Regions from separate parts of the Bacillus sp. CGMCC 1.60114 genome, predicted to be linked through region 3. Evidence: riboswitches for the same ligand, from Rfam matches in the RefSeq annotation. Region 3 holds a riboswitch; each other region holds the start of a gene.
What was found. A riboswitch is a leader RNA that binds a small molecule or an ion and turns the genes downstream of it on or off. The one in region 3 is predicted to bind lysine.

Region 1: it holds a riboswitch for lysine, as region 3 does, so the genes downstream of both, lysA (diaminopimelate decarboxylase) here and ACFQZ1_RS25230 (amino acid permease) in region 3, are expected to answer to the same signal.
Region 2: it holds a riboswitch for lysine, as region 3 does, so the genes downstream of both, ACFQZ1_RS26040 (amino acid permease) here and ACFQZ1_RS25230 (amino acid permease) in region 3, are expected to answer to the same signal.

Annotation. Positions count from the first base shown of each region.
Region 1 is NZ_JBHTHG010000012.1:152,461-159,328, reverse strand. It holds gene ACFQZ1_RS06805 (LTA synthase family protein) at 142-2,028, opposite strand; gene ACFQZ1_RS06800 (DUF3888 domain-containing protein) at 2,219-2,614, shown strand; lysine riboswitch at 2,705-2,887, shown strand; gene lysA (diaminopimelate decarboxylase) at 3,069-4,385, shown strand; SAM riboswitch class I at 4,511-4,619, shown strand; gene ACFQZ1_RS06790 (YezD family protein) at 4,689-4,832, shown strand; gene ACFQZ1_RS06785 (phosphoadenylyl-sulfate reductase) at 4,924-5,628, shown strand; gene sat (sulfate adenylyltransferase) at 5,764-6,868, shown strand, end outside.
Region 2 is NZ_JBHTHG010000119.1:100,080-106,947, forward strand. It holds gene ACFQZ1_RS26030 (NADH dehydrogenase subunit) at 1-60, shown strand, start outside; gene ACFQZ1_RS26035 (ABC transporter permease) at 148-1,260, opposite strand; gene ACFQZ1_RS26040 (amino acid permease) at 1,345-2,757, opposite strand; lysine riboswitch at 2,890-3,069, opposite strand; gene ACFQZ1_RS26045 (hypothetical protein) at 3,508-3,882, shown strand; gene ACFQZ1_RS26050 (hypothetical protein) at 3,945-4,130, opposite strand; gene ACFQZ1_RS26055 (hypothetical protein) at 4,505-4,675, opposite strand; gene ACFQZ1_RS26060 (ABC transporter ATP-binding protein) at 5,429-6,868, shown strand, end outside.
Region 3 is NZ_JBHTHG010000118.1:774,981-781,848, reverse strand. It holds gene ACFQZ1_RS25240 (NAD-dependent protein deacylase) at 1-112, shown strand, start outside; gene ACFQZ1_RS25235 (iron-sulfur cluster biosynthesis family protein) at 186-488, opposite strand; gene ACFQZ1_RS25230 (amino acid permease) at 599-2,068, opposite strand; lysine riboswitch at 2,176-2,369, opposite strand; gene ACFQZ1_RS25225 (sulfite exporter TauE/SafE family protein) at 2,676-3,575, opposite strand; gene ACFQZ1_RS25220 (VOC family protein) at 3,932-4,735, shown strand; gene pdxR (MocR-like pyridoxine biosynthesis transcription factor PdxR) at 4,855-6,300, opposite strand; gene ACFQZ1_RS25210 (DMT family transporter) at 6,426-6,868, shown strand, end outside.

The sequences.
Region 1 (6,868 bases), on a different contig from region 3:
TAAACCCCGAATCGTCACAATTCGAGGTTAGTTTATTATTTTGTATCAATAGGAAGTAAGACCTACAACCACATCAATATTGAGAGAAAACAAAGAAACTAGGTGAAGGATGGAAAACCCCTATCTGATTAAAATTTCACCTTATTCAAATTTCGTTATCATCGTACCAGTTTTATATTTATTATGCGGATCAAAGCGTAATAAATCACCGTAAATGAGTTTATCAGAGTAATTCAATTCTGTTTTCGCTTTTTTGATATATGGTTGACAAATGTTAATATCAGCTGGCTCACCGTTTTTTTTGTTATAGCATACATTTTTTGTATACATATAATCATTTGTTACGAAACTCCCGTCGCGCATAACTATAAGTGGCTCATCGTTTGTTTCAAATAAATCTGTGCCAAATTCAATAGAATTGTTTGTTTTTACACCCAGTAAATGAAGAAGTGTTGGTTTTACATCAATTTGTCCTGAAACTTTTGAAATGACTTTTCCTTTTTGGCCAGGAATGTGAATGATGAGTGGGACTCTTTGCAGCTGCATCGCATCAAAAGGAGTGAGCGTTTCTTTTCCAATAAATTGTGCCATAGCAGCATTATGATTTTCAGAAATGCCATAATGATCTCCGTAAATAATAATAATAGAATTATCGTATAATCCTTCTTCTTTTAATCGTTTAACAAAATGTTTCAGTGCTTCATCTGTATAACGTACAGTTGGAAAATAACGATTTACAACACCGCTTTCCGAATTGTATTCATCGATGAATCGATCTTCCGGTTCTAGTAAAAAAGGAAAGTGATTTGTTAATGTAATGAATTTTGAATAGAATGGCTGTGGTAAAGATTTTAATTTTGAGATAGATTGCTCAAAAAATTCTTTATCTTTCAATCCCCAACCAACAGACATTTGTTCTGCATTTGTATAGTCTTGTAAGTTAAAATAGCGATCATATCCGAGTGCAGGATACATCGAATCACGATTCCAAAATGTTTTATCATTTGAATGAAATACAGCAGAGTAATATCCATATTTTTTGAGTTGCTCTGGTGTAGCTGTATATTCATTATTAGCATGTGTAAAGAAAACAGAGCCGCGATCAAGCGGGTATAAAGAGTTTTCAATAATAAACTCAGCGTCTGATGTTTTTCCTTGTCCAGTTTGATGGTAAAAGTTATCAAAATAATAGCTATCTTTAATGAAGTCATTTAAAAAGGGTGTAATTTCTTTTCCATTTATTTTTTGGTTGATGACAAAACTTTGTGTGGATTCCATTGAAATTAAAATAACATTTTTACCTTTTGCCACACCGAATAACTCTTTGCTTTCTTGTCTATCTTTTGTTTTTACGTAGTTATCAATTTCGGAAAAGCTATCTCCGCTTGCAAAGACACGCTGAGCAGAAGATTTCGATTGTAGTGCAATATCATAAACATGATAAGTATACAAACCAAGATTTTTCACAACTGTTTGGCGATCAAATGAATGTGAAAAAAGTTGTGGTTTATAAATAACTGAAATAACCATTTGTAAAGCTAATGCTGCTGTTACACCGCTAAAAAACGTTCGTTTCTCTTGCCGAGATAGAGGAGTAGTATCACAAAAACTAGGGGATTTACGAGATAAAATGGCTAAAATAATTACATCAGCAAATAATAGAAGTGTTTTATACGTAAATAGTTCTTTAATACTTGTCCCTAAATCAGCCATATTATTTGTTTGAAATAATACAGGGAATGTTACAAAATCATCGTAAAATCCATAAAACATAGCATTGCCAAATAAAATAAAGGATAGCACGATACTAATACTTATAATGATTCGGTTTCGATGTTTTGTTGCTAATAAAGCGAAACCGAAAAATAACAATAACGAAGCTAATGGATTAAAGAACAACATAATTTGTTCGAAAGCGTTATCAATTTTCATGTCAAAAGCTAATCTGTATACAATATATGTTTTAATCCATAACAAGACGACAGCTACGAGAGCAAATCGTACTTTTGGAAACAAACGTTGTCTCATAAAGGGCTCCTCCCACTACCTACAAGTATCGCCTTTTTTATGTATATGATAGGCTACATATCTATATGTTTTTTACTATGTGTACTATTATATAAAAACATAGCGAAATTGTGGATGATTTTCTAACAATTGGATAGAAAAAGAAGAGAAGGATAAAATAAAGGCATTGATTGAAAGATGGAGGAGTACTATGAAGAAAATATGTTGTTTTATATTAAGTTGTTTCATTTTACTTGGAAATCCAGCTTCTTTCTCTGCTGAGCATGAACCGTTATTACTAGAAGATGCGCTTTATTCTGTGTTGTTTCCAAGGATAAATGAAGCAATTCAAAAACATTATGGAAAACAAAAGCCGTACGATTGTCCGAAAATTGTTAGTCTAAAAAAAATGTACAGTGGTACATATTTGTTTCAGGCATCTATTGAAATAATTAAATATGAGCCAGGAACAGCGGGGAAAAAGCTTCCTCCGTTTGAAAAAGTAACGATTATATTTGAAAATGATAGTGGTGAATGGACTGTGAAAAATATAGATGTAAAGCGCTTACCAGATAATACGAAACTCACTTGTCCTAAACCAATATAAAAAAAGTGTTTGACAAATAAATTAGTCATTTGTTATTGTTAATAGCAACAAAAAGATGCTTGAAAATTAAATAGACTTACCTCATCTACACTCAAAGGTAGAGGCTGCGATAATCAAAAGTAAACTATGGGAAATAAAGTGGTATTCGTGATCATAGGTTGAAAGGGGTTATCGCCGAAATATATGAATGACCACTTCATTCATATATTGGGACTGCATTGAATAAATGTAGTACTGTCATAAGTATTTTGCTTATGGAGAGCTATTAGGAGATGTTTGATGCGGTTTCTTATTTGAGAAAATAACACTACGTTTATTTTTTCGTCATATATTCTTCTAATAAGAAACGCGTGTGAACATTGTTCCGCGCGTTTTTTGTTTATCCAAATTAGGAATAATAGTAATAAATAATAAATGTAATAGAGGGTTTTGCGAAAATAAGGGAGGAATTCACATGTATTTACACGGCACAAGCCGCATTAATGAGCAAGGACACTTAGAAATTGGAGGATGCGATGCTACTGAACTTACAAGAGCATATGGGACACCACTTTATGTTTACGATGAAGCAGCAATTCGTGAGAAATGTCGTGCATTTCATCGTGCTTTTAGGGAAAGTGGGTTCTCTTATCAAGTAGCGTATGCAAGCAAAGCGTTCTTGTGCATGGAAATGTGCAGGTTAGCTGCCGAAGAAAGCATGTCGCTAGATGTTGTTTCCAGTGGAGAACTATATACGGCATTGCAAGCGGGATTTCCAGCAGAGCGCATCCATTTTCATGGTAATAATAAAACAGAAGAAGAAATAAGAATGGCATTAGAAGCTAACATCGGCTGTTTTGTTGTAGATAACTTTTTTGAATTAGAAGTATTGCATGATTTAGCGAAAGAATACGGGCAAATTGTGAATATCTTATTGCGTGTGACGCCGGGAGTAGAAGCGCATACACATGAATATATTACAACCGGGCAAGATGATTCTAAGTTTGGTTTTGGTATTTCAACAGGGCATGCATCACAAGCGATAAAAAATGCATTAGAAAAATCAAACTATCGTGTATTAGGAATTCATTCTCATATCGGATCGCAAATTTTTGAGACGGCAGGATTTATTCGTGCGATTGAAGTGCTTCAGAATTTCTTGGAAACAGTGCGAAAAGAAATGAACTATGTAGCTCCAGTATTAAATGTAGGGGGCGGTTTTGGAATTCGTTATACGGAAGGGGATACACCGCTTGCCCTTGGTGAATATGTGAAAGCTGTGACGGATGCGGTACGCGAGCAGTTTACAGTATGCGAATATCCACTTCCAGAAATTTGGGTGGAACCAGGCCGTAGTATTGTTGGAGATGCAGGAACAACGTTGTATACAGTAGGTGCAATTAAAGATATTCCAGGCATCCGTAAATATGTATCAGTTGATGGAGGTATGACAGATAATCTTCGCCCAGCACTTTATGGAGCTCGTTATGAAGCATTGCTAGCAAACCGAGCGAATGAATCTGCTGAAGAGGTTGTTTCAATTGCGGGCAAATGTTGTGAAAGTGGAGATATGCTCATTTGGGATGTAGAGCTTCCAAAAGTTGTTTCTGGTGATCTCTTAGCTATTTCTTGTACAGGGGCATATGGTTATTCGATGGCGAATAATTACAATCGTATTCGTCGCCCGTCAGTTGTATTTGCAAAAAACGGAAAATCACAAGTTGTTGTCGAAAGAGAATCGTATGAAAATCTTATTGAGAACGATCGCATACGTGTAAAGGAACTTGTATGACTACGTTCTTACTTAGCTGAAGGGGGAGTTGTTTAGGTGAACAGCTCCTTTTTTTTATAATAAATAAAATTTATCGGAAAACTGGGATTGAAAAAAATCAGAATTGTGATAAAATACAAATATAATTCTTATCAAGAGTGGCGGAGGGAACTGGCCCGAAGAAGCCCGGCAACCTACTTTATAGGAGTAAGGTGCTACTTCCAGCAAAATGGCATCCATTTTGGAAGATAAGGTAGATACGTTACCGGAACAGTCTTTTCGAAATGGGAAAGATTTTTTTTATGAAAAAGGGGGGGGCTGTTCGTGGGAGTACGCGGACAATTTGAAGAAGTAGCAAATAAGATTCAATCTATGCTTACTGATATGAAATATGGTTCTATTACAATTGTTGTGCAAGATGGTAAAGTGATTCAGCTTGAAAAAAGTGAAAAAGTACGCTTAAAATAAGCACGCTGACTAGAAAAACTAGAGGCGGCTTTAATCTATTTCTATAGATTAAAGCCGCCTTTTTATATGGGCGTTGTGAAGGGGGAGAACGATGTTAACGTACGAAACATGGCAAGATAATTTTGTTTCCTTTCAGGAAGACGACGAAACGAAAGGCGCTTTGGAAGCAATACGCTGGGCATATGAACATTATGATCAGGATATTGTTTATGCATGCAGCTTTGGAATAGAAGGAATGGTTTTATTGCATGTAATTAACCAAGTAAATCCATCTGCAAAGGTTGTATTTTTAGATACAAATGTTCATTTTCAAGAAACATATGACTTGATCAAAAAAGTCAGGGAGCGATTTCCTAATTTGAATATTATTGAAAAGCAACCGGCACTTACACTTGAGGAACAAGCAAAAGAGTATGGTGATAAATTATGGGAACATAATCCAAACCTTTGTTGTCAATTAAGGAAAATTAAGCCGTTAGAAGAAGCGCTAACAGGTAGGAAAGCATGGATATCCGGTTTAAGAAGAGAACAGTCTGAAACGCGAAAACATACACAGTTTGTCAATCAAGATCATCGCTTTCAATCTGTTAAAATCTGTCCGCTTATTCATTGGACTTGGAAAGAAGTATGGCGCTACGTATATAAGCATAATTTGCCATACAATCCACTCCATGATATTGGGTATCCGAGCATCGGATGTGAAAAATGTACAGTGCAGGTGCAAGCGGGTGGAGATTCGAGAGATGGGCGCTGGGCCGGAAAGCTGAAAACAGAGTGTGGTCTTCATTATCAATAAAGTGAAACTTCCATCAGTAGATTTTTTCTTTATCGCCCGCTAATAGAAAGCTCTCACCAATCGGGTTCTTACTGCACGTTAGTGCGAGGTAAAAGTTACTATCTGTTAAAACTTGATAAAGAAGGGGAAAAGAAAATGAGTGATATAAAAACATTAGTAAATCGAATCGATACAACATATAAAACAGCACATATCGTAAAAGAAATTGAGTTAGATGGAATTGCATTAAGTGATTTAGAGCTCATTGCGATTGGTGGATATAGCCCGCTTACTGGCTTTTTAGGAAAGAATGATTACGTATCAGTAGTAGAAACAATGCGATTAGTAGATGGAGATGTTTGGAGCATTCCAATTACATTGCCTATAACAGAGGAAAAAGCGAAGGAATTAGAAGTAGGAGAAGAAGTTCGGCTTGTAAAAGAAGGTGTAACTTACGGTGTGATTCAAGTTCAAGAGATTTATACGCCTGATAAAGAAAAGGAGGCGTTACTTGTCTATAAAACGGTAGAAGAAGCACATCCGGGTGTTAAGAAATTATACGAGCGTCCGGATATATACGTGGGAGGACCGATTACGCTTGTGAAACGGATTAGAAAAGAAAAATTTGCCGCTTATCATTTAGATCCGAGTGAAACACGAGCAGAGTTTGCACGGCGTGATTGGAAAACAATCGTTGGTTTTCAAACAAGAAATCCAGTTCATCGCGCACATGAATATATTCAAAAAACAGCGCTTGAAATTGTTGATGGCCTGTTTTTAAACCCGCTTGTTGGAGAAACGAAGTCAGATGATATTCCAGCTGATGTTCGAATGGAAAGTTACGAAGTACTTTTAGAAAACTATTATCCAAAAGATCGTGTCTTTTTAGCGGTATTTCCAGCAGCGATGCGATATGCTGGGCCGCGTGAAGCGATTTTTCATGCACTTGTAAGAAGAAACTTTGGGTGTACGCATTTTATTGTCGGTCGTGATCACGCTGGTGTTGGAAATTATTATGGTACGTATGAAGCGCAGGAAATTTTTACGAACTTTACAATAGAAGAATTAGGAATTACACCCCTCTTTTTTGAACATAGTTTCTATTGTGTGAAATGTGAGGGAATGGCATCAACGAAAACATGTCCGCATGAAAAGGAAGATCATGTCATTTTATCAGGTACAAAGGTAAGAGAGCTCTTACGAAATGGAGAACTGCCGCCAAGTACATTTAGCCGTAAAGAAGTTGTAGAAGTATTAATTC
Region 2 (6,868 bases), on a different contig from region 3:
GGCGTTTTTTTAGGAGTCTATTTCTACAGAAAAGCGAAAAATCATACAACCATTGAATAGTATAGAAGTCAGGATATATATGAGAATCCATTTTGATCAAAATGGATTCTTTGCATTTATTGTGAGAATTCTAGACGATTGTTATTTTTAAGTAAACTGTATTTTGAGGAAAATGACCATTAAAAAAAATATCAATTGTATGAAAGTTACTAGAGATCTCAGCTTTATAAAAGCGTGTTTTCGTTCTATAAGCGAAATTGGATACAATGCTACAATACTATTTCCCGAAAAATAATTCCAAAAGGCACGAAGTTGTAAAGCAGATATGTATAGGATGCATAATGTGATGATTCCCTTTCCGATGAACGTAGGAATGTAGTATAAAACAATGCTTCCTACTACGGTCAATCGTATGTAGAGGCCAAGGTAACCGTTCGCGCGTAAAAAGGATAAACTATACAAATATAAAAAAGGAGATCGTTTTTTATACAGGATCCGTTCAATCCAAGTAGTGAGCCATTTTCTTTGCTTTACTTGCTGTTTTACTTGCGGCACATCCGTAAAGAAATGAACAAATTGATAAAAGTGCATGTCCATTTTTTCTTCTTGGTCTATTAAATATTCCCAATGAATGTGTCGTTTTCGTTTGTTCATCGTATATAAAAATAAGAAAGTGATGAAAAGGAGTATACTTCCTACGATCATAATGGAAGTGAATTGAAACATTGTATATGTAATGGCCGCATTACAGCATATCCTGATAAGCAACCAGTGTGAAGCGAATTCGTTTTTTCTATATGTCCAATGTATGTACATATTCCACCACTTTATAAAAGCAAGAATGATAAAGGCTCCGCATAAAAAAGCAGGAGTTGTATGTAATGATTGCTGGGCAAGAGGTGTAATGATGAGTACTACACATAATAATGGAAAGAGCTGAATGATATAACTGTACAAAAGAGAGCGTTTAAAATAATATGCGAGTTTTTCTTCTATTGGCAATAAATATAGGATATCTGGTTTCTGTAAAAATGTTCGAATTGGAGAACGAGTGAGTATAACCGTAAGTAAAATTGTCACAATGATTAATGCAACAGACTCAGATGGAAATGAACGAAGAAATTTTGCATAATAATAGCCGCCTATACCAAGAAGGAAAAGGAAGCTATAAACTAGACTGCTTGCAATGCGTGCAAAGTACATCGTGATTTTTTTTAGATGTTGCTGAAAACGATCATTCCAAAGTGTTTCGATTGTCACTTAGATCACTCCTTTTTTTCATTGTAAACATAAGGAGGGGATTCTTGCTACCCGTTAAAAAGATAAAAAGCAAGTTACCTTTCATTAGGCAACTTGCTTTTTATCTTTTTTCTCGTCACGTTTCATTAATGGGTAGAAAGCAAAGCCAACTACAAATAAACCAATGCCAAGCAGGAATGTTTTCATATCAGAAGAGCCAGTTTTAATAACCCATAATGAATAAATAAGAGCAATAGCAGCAATGATTCCATCTGCTATACGAGAACCTTTTTGGTTTTCGTATGTTTCACCTGTTACAACAAGCTTCAGCTGGAAGATTGGAGAAACGAGGTATGGGATTAAATAGGCAAGTGTTGAAACAGTAATAACAAATGTATACGCCTGGGCAATTGTCCCGGATAGCGTTGAGAATAGGAACACTTGCGACATAATATTTGTTAAACGAAGCGAATGAATCGGGCTTCCTTTTTTATTGGTTTTTGTGAAGAAGGATGGGAAGAATCCTTCTTTTGCTGCTTGATATGGTACTTCTGAGCTTAATAGAACCCAACCAAGAATGGATCCAAAGAGAGAAGTAAGTGCAAGCAGCGCCATTAATTTTCCGCCGTTATGACCCATTACTGCAGTTAATGCATCTGCTAATGGTCGTTCAGATGCTTGTAGTTTATCTATATGAAGAACACCCATTGTTAAGATAGTAATTCCTAAGTAGATACCAACTGTTAACAACAAACCGGTAACAGTTGCACGTTTTACGATTTTTGGTGAAACAGCACGATTTGATAATAATACAGCTGACTCAATACCGATAAATGCCCAAAGTGTTGTTAATGCTGCTAAGTTTACTTGTGATAGCAGTCCGTGTGAAACGCCTTCTTTATCAATAATCGGTGTATACCATTGCCCAAGTTTAGAAGCTTGGAAGGCAAATAATGTCACAATGATGAAAAGAAGGAATCCTGTTATTTTCGTTGTTGTTGCTAAAAAGTTTAATTTACCGGCACCGCTTATGCCATTCGTCAAAATCATATGTGTACCCCATAATAAAATCGTGCAAATGGAGAACGTAATTAATTTTCCAACTTCAATATCGAAAGTTCCAATTGAAAATAATACGTGAGTATCTTTCATAATTGGGAAAAAGAGTGATAAATAACCAGCAAATGATGTAATGATGGCTACGTTACTTGCCCAGTTTGCAACCCAGTAACCCCATACGATGCTAAAACCTGCCATTTTTTTCGTTTTTTGTGAAGAAAAGAGTGCATAAGCATGACTTTGCGGACCTGTTGTTAAATCAGGGCGACGAATTGCTAAATTACCGAAAACAAGAGCTAACATTAATACGCCAAATCCTGTTGTTAACCAAGCTAATGTAACACCAAGAGGGCTAGCTGTTTGTGCTAATGTACTTGGAACCATGAAAATACCAGCTCCAACCATATTCCCAACTACAAATGCAGTAAGTACCCAAAAGCCCCATTTTTTTTGTTGCATAGAAACTACCTCCAAAATTAGTATAACCAAGTCAAGCGCGGAGATATGTATGTGTTTGAAGTTCCAAACAAAACAAAAAAGCGCGTATATGTTCACGCGCTTTTCAATCTTATTAAGAAACCCACGGACATACCTCTCGATAGCTCTCCACAAGCAAAAAGCCTGTGACAGTCCTGCACTTATTCAATGCAGTCCCAGCAAGAAAGCGCTGTGGATGCTTCTTGCTTCGGCAACTATTCCTTTTTGATTTGATCCGCGATGCCACACATCTCCTAAATCATACTATTAATAATTGCAACCTCTACCTCACCGAGATACGAATGAGGATTTATGTATAAAGTTAACATAATCAAGGGTAACAAATGACTTTTTATTCGTCAATGCAAATAAACATAATCAGATTATTATGAGAATGGGTATGTTCACGATAATGAAACAACTTAAGGCTTCGCAACATATAATATGTATATGAAATGAGGTATAAAGCAAAGCTGTCATTGATAAGTTTTTTTCGTTCTTTACTGGTGGCTAGCTCTATTTCCTTAAAAATTTGGTGGAAGTTTTACTGTCCATAAGTAGTGAGGTAAAGTGAAACTTCCATCAGTGGGGGTCTTCTTCATCCCCACTGATGGTTAGTTGAACCAATCGGGCTTTTACGGGCAGTTTCCCCCGCCTATCTTCGTCGCTTTTCTCTGAATCTTGAGGTGGGGGTCTACTGCCCGCGAATAGCGGGATAAAGAGGGATAGCGGATGGAGAGCTGGTTTAAGAGAAACTGTTTTATATGTGGGAAGGAAGTTTATAGGTGCCAAAAGCCGGATCCGATAGAAGAGTTAAAAAAGCAAAATGAAGAGCTCGCAGCTTCTTTAGAACGATGTATGAGATTACTCTATAACATACAAAGGGATTTAAGTGAAAAAACAGAAAAGAGTGCGTTGCCGCCTTTATTTTCATTAGGAGATAAGATTGAAGTACTAGAAGGGGAGACGAGTACGGAGGGTATCTTTATTGAGTGTACAAACGAATGGTTATATTGGATTAACGTAGACTATGATTTAACCATTAGTCATATAAATAGTGTACGACGTATTATAAAAAAAGAATCTATTCAAAAAGAGGGGATATAACTCTTTCTGAATAGACCCTGTTATTCTATGCTAGAAGCTAATTTAGAACACTTTATGGGTGATTAGGTAATTTTACGAATGCTAATTGTATCTAAGCTTGTGATGTTTATATTAGCATGACTGTCAACCCAGATTAAGAAATTGTTGTTTTCTATGCGGATGAAAACACCTTGGCCGTCAATTTCACGTCCAGCTGAAAAGACACGGATTTTGTCGCCTTCTGTTAAGCCGTTTAATGTTAATGCCATGTGACCACCACCTCTCTATCAGAAGTTAATATATATATATGAAAAAGGTAGAGAGAGTGTGTGTGTGTGAAAGGTAGTGCTAGAAACTATTTTTATAAAATATAAAGGTGAGTAGAAATACTTTCTACTCACCTTTATAGAGTTACAGTAAATTCAATCCTGTTATTTTCTCATGTGGCATAGATTCAAGATTCTTACGAATACCTTATGCATCCGTTAATCTGAACAGAGCCATTTGCTATGGTGAATGTTTTGTATTTCACCATTAGTCATATAAAAAGTATAAAACGTATTATAAAACAAGAGCTTATTCAAAAAGGTTTTATATAACTTCTTTTGATATAGACTCATCGTTTAGAACATTTTATAAGTGATTAGGAAACTTTACGGATGCTAATTGTATCTAAGCTTGTGATGTTTATATTAGCATGATTGTCAACCCAGATTAAGAAGTTATTTTCTATACGAAGGAAAACACCTTGGCCGTCAATTTCACGTCCAGCTGAAAAGACACGGATTTTGTCGCCTTCTGTTAAGCCGTTCAATGTTACGCCTCCTCTCTTTCAGAAGTTAATATAGTATATGAAAATGATAGAGAGTTTGTGTTGAGGAAATGTAGTGCTAGCAACTATTTTCTACTTACATTTATAGATTACATTAAATTTAATACTGTTACTTTTCATGCGTCATAGATTCAAGACTTTTATGACTAGATCTTTCTTCAATAAGCCCTCATAAAAATAGTGATTTGTAAGAGTGAGGGATAAGGTGATCGTCCGAGGTTTGAAAAAAATTAAATGAGATGTTTCTGAAAGTGATTTCTGGGAAGTTTTTTGCTTAAAAATTATTTTCCATAAAAATGAAAAAATAATTGACAGAAAAGTCTTTAAAGTTATAAAATTAAAAATGGAAAATAAAAGAAGAAGGAGGTGTGCGTGATGATTGTAATTGTAAATATGATTAACTTAGGCGTTTTACACAATGAAAACAATAAATATCATCACGCAACCTCTACGGACAAATAGCGCTTCTTTTTAATTGAAAAGGAAAGCGTACGTTGCGTGTGTCGTGACGTGCGCTTTTATGCGTTTTTCGCATATCGTCAAAGCGACGGTATGCTTTTTTTGTCTCTTTTTTTAGATTGTTTCTATACATTTGTATAGTTTCAATAAATAAATCAGTTTGAGAAAGGAAGGAATGACGATGGAAAAGTATGAGGTGCGAATGGTAAAAACGGAGACGCTGGATAGTGGATAACGAGCCTATGTTTACACAACAATGAGAAGGGAGAGGTTATATTGTTTTCTGTATTACAAAAATTAACGTGGTTTTTTAAGACGCATTGGAAAAGGTACAGCATTGCCATTTGTTGTTTACTTATTGTCAATGTGGTCGAGATTATTCCGCCAAAGTTAATTGGATTGGCAATTGATGATATAAAAGCCGGAGATTTAACAAACGCCGGGATTATGAAGTATGTAGGGATGTTACTTGGTGCAGCAACTGCGGGTTATGTACTTTCTTATGTATGGCAATATCATTTATTTGGCGGCGCATTTGTGCTTGAAAAAACGATGCGTTCCAAATTTATGGGGCATTTGCTGAAGATGACGCCAACTTTTTATCAGAAAAACCGTACAGGTGACTTAATGGCAAGGGCAACAAATGATTTAAAAGCCATTGCCATGACAGCCGGATTTGGTATTTTAACGCTCGTTGATTCGAGTTTATATATGCTCACAATTGTGCTTATGATGGGGTTTTCGATTAGTTGGAAGTTAACATTCGCTGCTTTATTGCCGCTTCCGATTATGGCGTATGCAGTGAGTGCTTATGGAAAGAAATTACACGAGCGCTTCACAGTTGCTCAAGATTCTTTTGGAGCTATGAACGATAAAGTGCTGGAGTCGATTGCAGGTGTACGTGTGGTTCGCGCATATGTACAGGAAAAAGAAGATGAGAAGCGCTTTCGTACGTTAGCAACAGATGTGTATGCAAAGAATATGAAAGTCGCAAAAATTGATTCGCTTTTTCAACCGACCGTAAAAATGCTCGTTGGGATGAGTTATTTAATCGGTCTTGTGTACGGAGCGTTTTTAGTATTTCAAAATGAGGTAACCCTTGGGGAGCTTGTATCGTTTAATGTGTACCTTGGCATGATGATTTGGCCGATGTTTGCGATTGGTGAGCTTATTAACGTGATGCAGCGCGGGAATGCTTCACTTGATCGAGTAAACGAAACGTTAGCGTATAAGCAAGATGTAAAAAATGTAAAGAAACCATTACGTCTGCATCAGCCAGACTGTATTGATTTTGAAGATGTATTCTTTTCGTATCCAACATCTTCTAAATTAAATTTGAAAAACGTATCGTTCTCGTTAAATAGAGGAGAAACACTTGGGATTGTTGGAAAAACGGGAAGTGGGAAAACAACGCTCGTTCGGCAGCTTCTTCGTCAGTATCCATTAGGAACAGGGGAAATCACAGTATCCGGTGTATCACTTCAAAATATACACATTGATGATGTGTTAGGTTGGGTTGGATATGTTCCGCAAGAACACATCCTTTTTTCGAAAACAGCACGGGAAAATATTTTATTCGGTAACCGAGAAGCAAGTGAAGAGGAGCTGCAAAAGGCAATTGAAATTGCTGCTTTCAAGAAAGACTTAGAGTTTTTGCCAGATGGATTGGAAACACTTGTTGGGGAAAAAGGTGTATCGCTATCAGGAGGCCAAAAA
Region 3 (6,868 bases):
AATCCTTATTAATGACGAGCGAACGGGGCAAGAATCGTATTTTGATTATGCGTTTCATGAAACAATTGGAGAATTTGTGGATGGATTTTTAAGAACAGAAGATGTAAACTAAAAAAATTTAAAAAGAAGGGCACATATGAAACGATCATATGTGCCTTCTCTTTTTTGAACACTACATTTTTATATTATTTTTTCAGCGATAAACCATAAACAATCGTTTCACTTGGTGTTGTAATTTTAAAGCCTGTATTGTAATCTAGCGTCATTGTGTTTCCGATATAATCTTTTGTGAAGTCATCGATTTGAATAACAAGCTGTTCATCTTCAAATACGACATCATTGGCATGATATTCATCGACAATTAAATCGATATTCACATAGACAGTACAGGTATTGCCTATAGTTCCTTTTACTCTAATGATTGTTTTACCTCCATTTTGTAATTGTTGCAGTTTTTCTTTTGCTGTATTTGTAACACGAATATTCATGTAATCCCTTCCTTTTCTTAAACTCTTATTCTATTATGGCAAAAATATAATGAACCGGCTACTCGGGCACATAAGAAAACCTATCAACTTTCGTTGATAGGTTGTTATTTTTAAAGCTCACATTTATCTAATGGAATGACTTTTGTTTTCTTTGTAAATTTATAACCTAACCAAAGTATTAAGAAAAGAGGTAGGCCAATATATGAAACGAGTATACCGTCCCAGTCAATAGATTTTCCCATAAATGCACCGTAGTTTTGACCAAGAATAACGATTAAACATAGTACAAATGCAAAGATAGGACCGAATGGGAACCATTTTGCTTTATATGGTAAGTCATTTAAATCTTTTCCTTGTGCGATGTATGCCTTACGGAAACGGTAGTGACTAATTGCAATTCCGATCCAAGCGATGAAGCCTGACATACCAGAAGCATTTAAGAGCCATACATAGACCACGCCATCACCGAATAAAGAAGCTAAGAAAGCAGCACATCCAACTAATGATGTTGCAATCAATGCATTTACAGGTATACCACGACTATTTAGTTTTCCTAAAAATTTAGGTGCTTTACCTTGGTTTGCTAGATCCCAAAGCATACGTGATGCTGCATACATACCAGAGTTACCAGCAGACAGAACAGCTGTTAAAATAACGGCGTTCATTACTGATGCCGCAAAGGCAACACCTGCTTTAGCGAATACAAGTGTAAATGGACTTACTGTCACATCACTTGCTGCAAGGTTTTTGTCTGTATATGGAATGAGTAAACCAATTACAAGAATTGCTAAAATATAGAACAGTAGAATTCGCCAAAAGATGCTGCGAATTGCTTTTGGAATACTGCGTTGTGGATCTTTAGTTTCCCCAGCCGCAACTCCTAATAATTCTGTTCCTTGGAATGAAAATCCGGCTGCCATAAACACACCAATAATTGCCATGAAGCCGCCGCTAAACGGTGCATCTGCAACTGTGAAGTTTTTAAAACCAACTGGTTCTCCGCCCATAATACCGAAAATCATAAGAAAACCGACAATTAAAAAGGCGATAACAGTTACAACTTTAATAAGTGCAAACCAATATTCAGCTTCCCCAAATCCTTTAACAGATAAATAATTTAAAAGGAACATAATAGCTAAACAAATACCACTCCAAAGCAGGGAAGAAGTATTTGGGAACCAATACTTCATAATTAATGTAACTGCAGAGAGTTCAGCAGCAATCGTGATGGCCCAGTTATACCAGTAGTTCCAACCTAATGCAAACCCAAGAGATGGATCAACAAATCTTGTTGCGTATGTGCTGAAAGATCCTGCTACAGGGATGTACGATGCTAATTCTGCTAAACTTGTCATTAAAAAATATACCATAATACCAATTGCAGCATAGGCGACGAGAGCGCCACCAGGACCAGCTGTGTGGACAACTCCACCGCTTGCTAGGAATAAACCTGTTCCAATTGTACCACCAAGTGAAATCATTGTAAGATGGCGAGATTTCAATCCACGTTTTAGCTCACCATGTGTTTGTGCAGATTGACTTGTAGATGTAGAGGTAACTTTTGTAGTTGCGCCGTTCATTTTCAACACTCCTTTTCTTGTTAGATGGGAAGGAGCGGGGGGAATTAAAAAAACCGCCAAAAGAATTTAGCGGAGCATTTCAAAAATAGCCACCCCATCATACCTTCCGTTAAGATAGCGCCCCACATTTACACGGTAATTTTGTAAACGTGACAGTTCTGTTCCTATTCGAAAACAGCCCCAGCATATACTTCCAGAGAAGAAGCATAAACTTCGGCAGCTTTTCCTTTCATTCGGAGTTATTGACGTTCTCTGTGTCTCGTCCGGACTACTAATAAAAGCCGCAACCTCTACCTCATCGGATTGATGAGGATTTTTCTATTGCTATGATTTTTAATATATCGCAATTGTAATGATTTTCTGGGAATATTGCAAGGACTTTTTTGTAGAAAAAAAGAGAAAAAAGAACGGCTATTTTAGAAAAGCGCTTTCAAAACTCATCCCGATCCTAAAAAATATGTAATATGTAACCTCTTGTTGAAAAAGGTTATACAATAGTTTCGCATTGTGTTTCAAAAAATCCTTTAAAATTAACAGAAAATTGAGACAAATAAATTTCGACAAAATATATTGTCGAAAAGGAGACTAAAAGAAAACAAGCTTCCCTTTATGGGGAAACTTGTTTTTGTTTGTTATATACAATTTTTTTGTTTGTATGTTGTGATTGATTACGAGTCGTAATTATCAGTGCAATTGTAACGGCAAGACCTATTGCAATGTAAGAAAGAAATATTATATCTTGATCTATTCTAAAAGCTGTTAATAGCGTACGAATGTTAGTAAAAATAATAAGCCCTCCGACAAGAACCCCAAGTAAATGTGAAGGAACAATTCGTACTAACCATGCAGCAATAGGTGCTGCAATAATACCGCCAAGCATAAGAGCAAACACCCAAAACCAACTGATCTGTTCCCAGCCAAGAGAAATGAAAAATCCCAATGTGGCAGCTAATGAGACAGGAAATTCACTCGTATCTACAGAACCTACAACTTTTCTTGCTTCATTCCCGCGTGCAAGTAAAACAGGAGTAGTAATAGGTCCCCAGCCGCCACCGCCTGTTGAATCTACAAAACCTGCAAAAAGGCCAAGTGGAATTAATTGCTTACCAGACAGACGTTTATTATTTGTTTGAACAACTTGTTTTTGTAAAATAAATCTTAATAAGATATATACACCTAACACGAATAAAAACACTGAAATATACGGTTTAATTAAATTTCCTGGTAAGTTACTTAAAAAGCAAGCACCTACAAAAGCGCCAATGGCACCTGGTAATGTTAGCCTTGAAACAGTATATTTATCGACATTTCCAAATCGGATATGTGAAATACCAGAAGCGGCAGTTGTAACAACTTCGGCTAAATGAACAGATGCTGAAGCAACGGCTGGTGCAATTCCAAACATGAGTAATAATGAAGAAGATGTTACCCCATAAGCCATTCCTAAAGCTCCATCAATGAGTTGTGCAAAAAAACCAATGATAGCAAAGACAATTAATTTTTGCATGTTTAATACCTCCGTTTATAATAAAGTGAAACTACCATCAGTGGAGGTTCTTTATCCTCTATTAATGGTTAGTTGAATTTTACGGACAGTTTTCTCCCATCTATCTCCTTTGACTTCTCAGAATCTTGAGGAGGGAGTGTTACTGCCCAAAAGTAGCGAGATAAAATAAAAAAGGCTCCTTTCTCTAATGAGAAAAGAGCCTTTGGTTTTCCAATCAGCTTTATCATATTCTAATTTTTTTCATTATAATACACATTAATCATATAAAACAACTGGGTTTTCTATAAAATTTTGAATTGCAAGAAATAAATGAAAAGTAATACACTAAAAATAATAAAAGTAAGGATGGTGATGAGATGTTACAGTTTGATCATCTTGTTCACGTAGTTCAATGCTCTCCAGCTGAAGTGATAAAACAAATGAAGATACTCGGATTTCATACAGTACAAGGAGGAGAGCATACGAATTGGGGGACATATAATAGCTTATGTTATTTTGATTTGGCGTATATTGAGTTTTTAGCAGTTCAGAACAAAGAAGCCGCAAACAGAGCAGAGAATCCTCTCATTCAGCAAACTGTTCATAAGTTGCAAAAAGGGGAAGGGATGATCCAAATTGCATTGCGTACAGAACATATGGAAGAGCTTGCTAAGAAATTATTGGAGAAAGGGTTTCATATAAATGGTCCATTGGAGGGAAAACGTTTAAGAGATGATGGTACTCTATTAAGCTGGAAAATGCTATTCATTGAACAGGAGGATGGCGGTCCTAGATTCCCGTTTTTTATTGAGTGGGGTGAATCGGATGGAAAAAGAAGAGCAGATTTACAGAAAAAAGGAGTGATTTCACTTCATGACAATAATGTAATTGGAATGAAAACAGTGTTTTACGCTGTTAATAATGTAAATGAAACAAGCAAACTATGGGAAGAGTTATTGCAAATAGAAATGAGTACACCAAAAATAGATAAAGAGTGGAATGCGGTATTTCGAAGTTTCTCTCTTGGGAAAATAACAATTCAACTTTGTGAACCGATAGGAAATGGAGTGGTACAGAATCAATTACAGAACTGCGGGGAGGTACCATTTGCTGTAGAGTTTCAAGGAGACAAGGAGAATAAGAGTGTATATCAGATATCGAATGGGATGTACATATTTTAGGAGGAATCAAGGTGAACGAAGTAATAAGACAATTACCAGAGCATACAAATTGGCCGGCAATTGTCCAAACAACATTTTGGTATAAATCAAAAGGCTTCCAAACGTAATGTTGGAGGCCTTTACAAATCACAAAAGTTGATTGCTTTTTGAAGTCGAGAGACCCCTTCAGTAATATGGTTTATATCTACTTTTCCGTATGAGAGACGAATATAACCATCTTTTGCACCAAAAATACTGCCGGGCATAAAGGCAACTTGTTGTTTTAAACTCTGCATAATCAGCTGCTTTTCTTGAACAGGGTGTTTCAATTTCCCCCATATATAAATTCCACCTGTCGGCATGGAAAATGAGAGTTCTTCATGGAGTGAATGTTGCAGTGCACTAGCTAATACATTTCTTTTTTGTAATAATTCATAGCGTAGCTTTTGTAAGTGTGTTTCAAACGGAACTGTTTCAAAAAATTGTTGCATAAGCCATTGCGGAAAAATACTTAAACCTAATTCCATTTGGTGCCTTGCATCTGATAATCGTTCAACAACGGACTGCGGAGCAACGAGCCAGCCGATTCGTAATCCTGGTGCTATCATTTTAGATAGGGAATGAACATAAATGACTGTTCCGTTTGTATCAATTGATTTTAGAGTTGAACATGCTTGTTCTTTATTTTCTAATGTTAATAAGCTCGAAGGATCATCTTCAACAATCGGAATTCGTAAATCGGCACATAAAGATAGAAGTGTTTCCCTTCTTTTTGGATGAAGGAGTGTCCCTGTTGGATTTTGATAATTGGGATTTAAGAAAATCATTTTAATCCGGTGCTTTCGATAAAGTTCATGTACATCGTCTGGATGAATGCCATGTTCATCAACAGGTAATGGAAATATACGAATACCTGCCGATTGGAAAAGAGGTAAGGAATAGCAATGAGATGGACTTTCAAATGCTACTGCATCACCTGGATTTAATAAACATTGCACAATAAGGTGCAGTGCTTGCTGCGCGCCGGAAGTAATCATAATTGATTGTTCAGTGGCATCAATTTGTAAATGTTCCTTCATATATTTTGCTACAATTTTGCGTAAAGGAAGATAGCCTTGTGGATGATCATAGCTTAACGATCGTGTTAACGGTTGCTCATGTAAAATCGTTTGTAATTGCTGATGCGGAAACAAATCACATCCAAGTTCACCATTTGCAAAGTCAATGATATTTTCATTTTGCTGCACTTGTTCACGAATATAGCGAAGGAGTGGTAAGTTAGGCAAAAATGTCCCGCCTTCTATAAAACCTCTCCAATTCGGTGTGAATTTTGGAGAGACCCCCCACATATGCGTGCTGACACGTGTTCCTTTTCCAGTTGTACTTTCAACAATTCCCATTGCACGCAGTTCATTATAAGCTGTTGTAATTGTACTTCGATTTACTTGAAGTTGCTCTGCTAGCTTACGTTCTGAAGGGAGGAAACTTCCTGGTGGAAGCTCTCCGTACATAATACGTCTTTCAATATAATCAACAACTTGTTGATAGATCGGAATTTTACTATCTGAATCTAATTTCCATTTCATTTATCCTGTCTCCTTATGCTCTCATTATTAACAGTATAGCAAATTGGCTGGGTGAAAAAACAGCCAATTGGATGGTGTTACATCAGGCCAATTTTACTATGCTAAATAAGGAAGGGGAGATTTGGATGAAACAAAGGCAAATGGAATGGCTCCTAATGTCAGTTGCTTTAGTATGGGGAGCAAATTATACGATAGGAAAATATGGAGTGGCATATATGTCATCCATTCAATTTAATAGTATGCGATTTTTAATTGCATCACCAATTTTGCTACTTATTACCTTTATTATGGAACGTTCATTACGTATAGAGAGGAAAGACTGGTTGAGACTTTTGGTGGTTGGTATTGTTGGGACGACATTATATCAAACGCTATTCATGCTTTCAGTAAAATATACATCTGCGACGAACGCTTCATTACTAATTGCGATGTCACCAATCTTTACAGGGATTTTAGCTGTATTGCATAAACAAGAACGTTTTTCTCTGAAAATACAAATCGGATCTATGCTTTCTTTTGGAGGGGCAGCACTTGTACTATTAACTGGGCATACGAATCAATCTATATA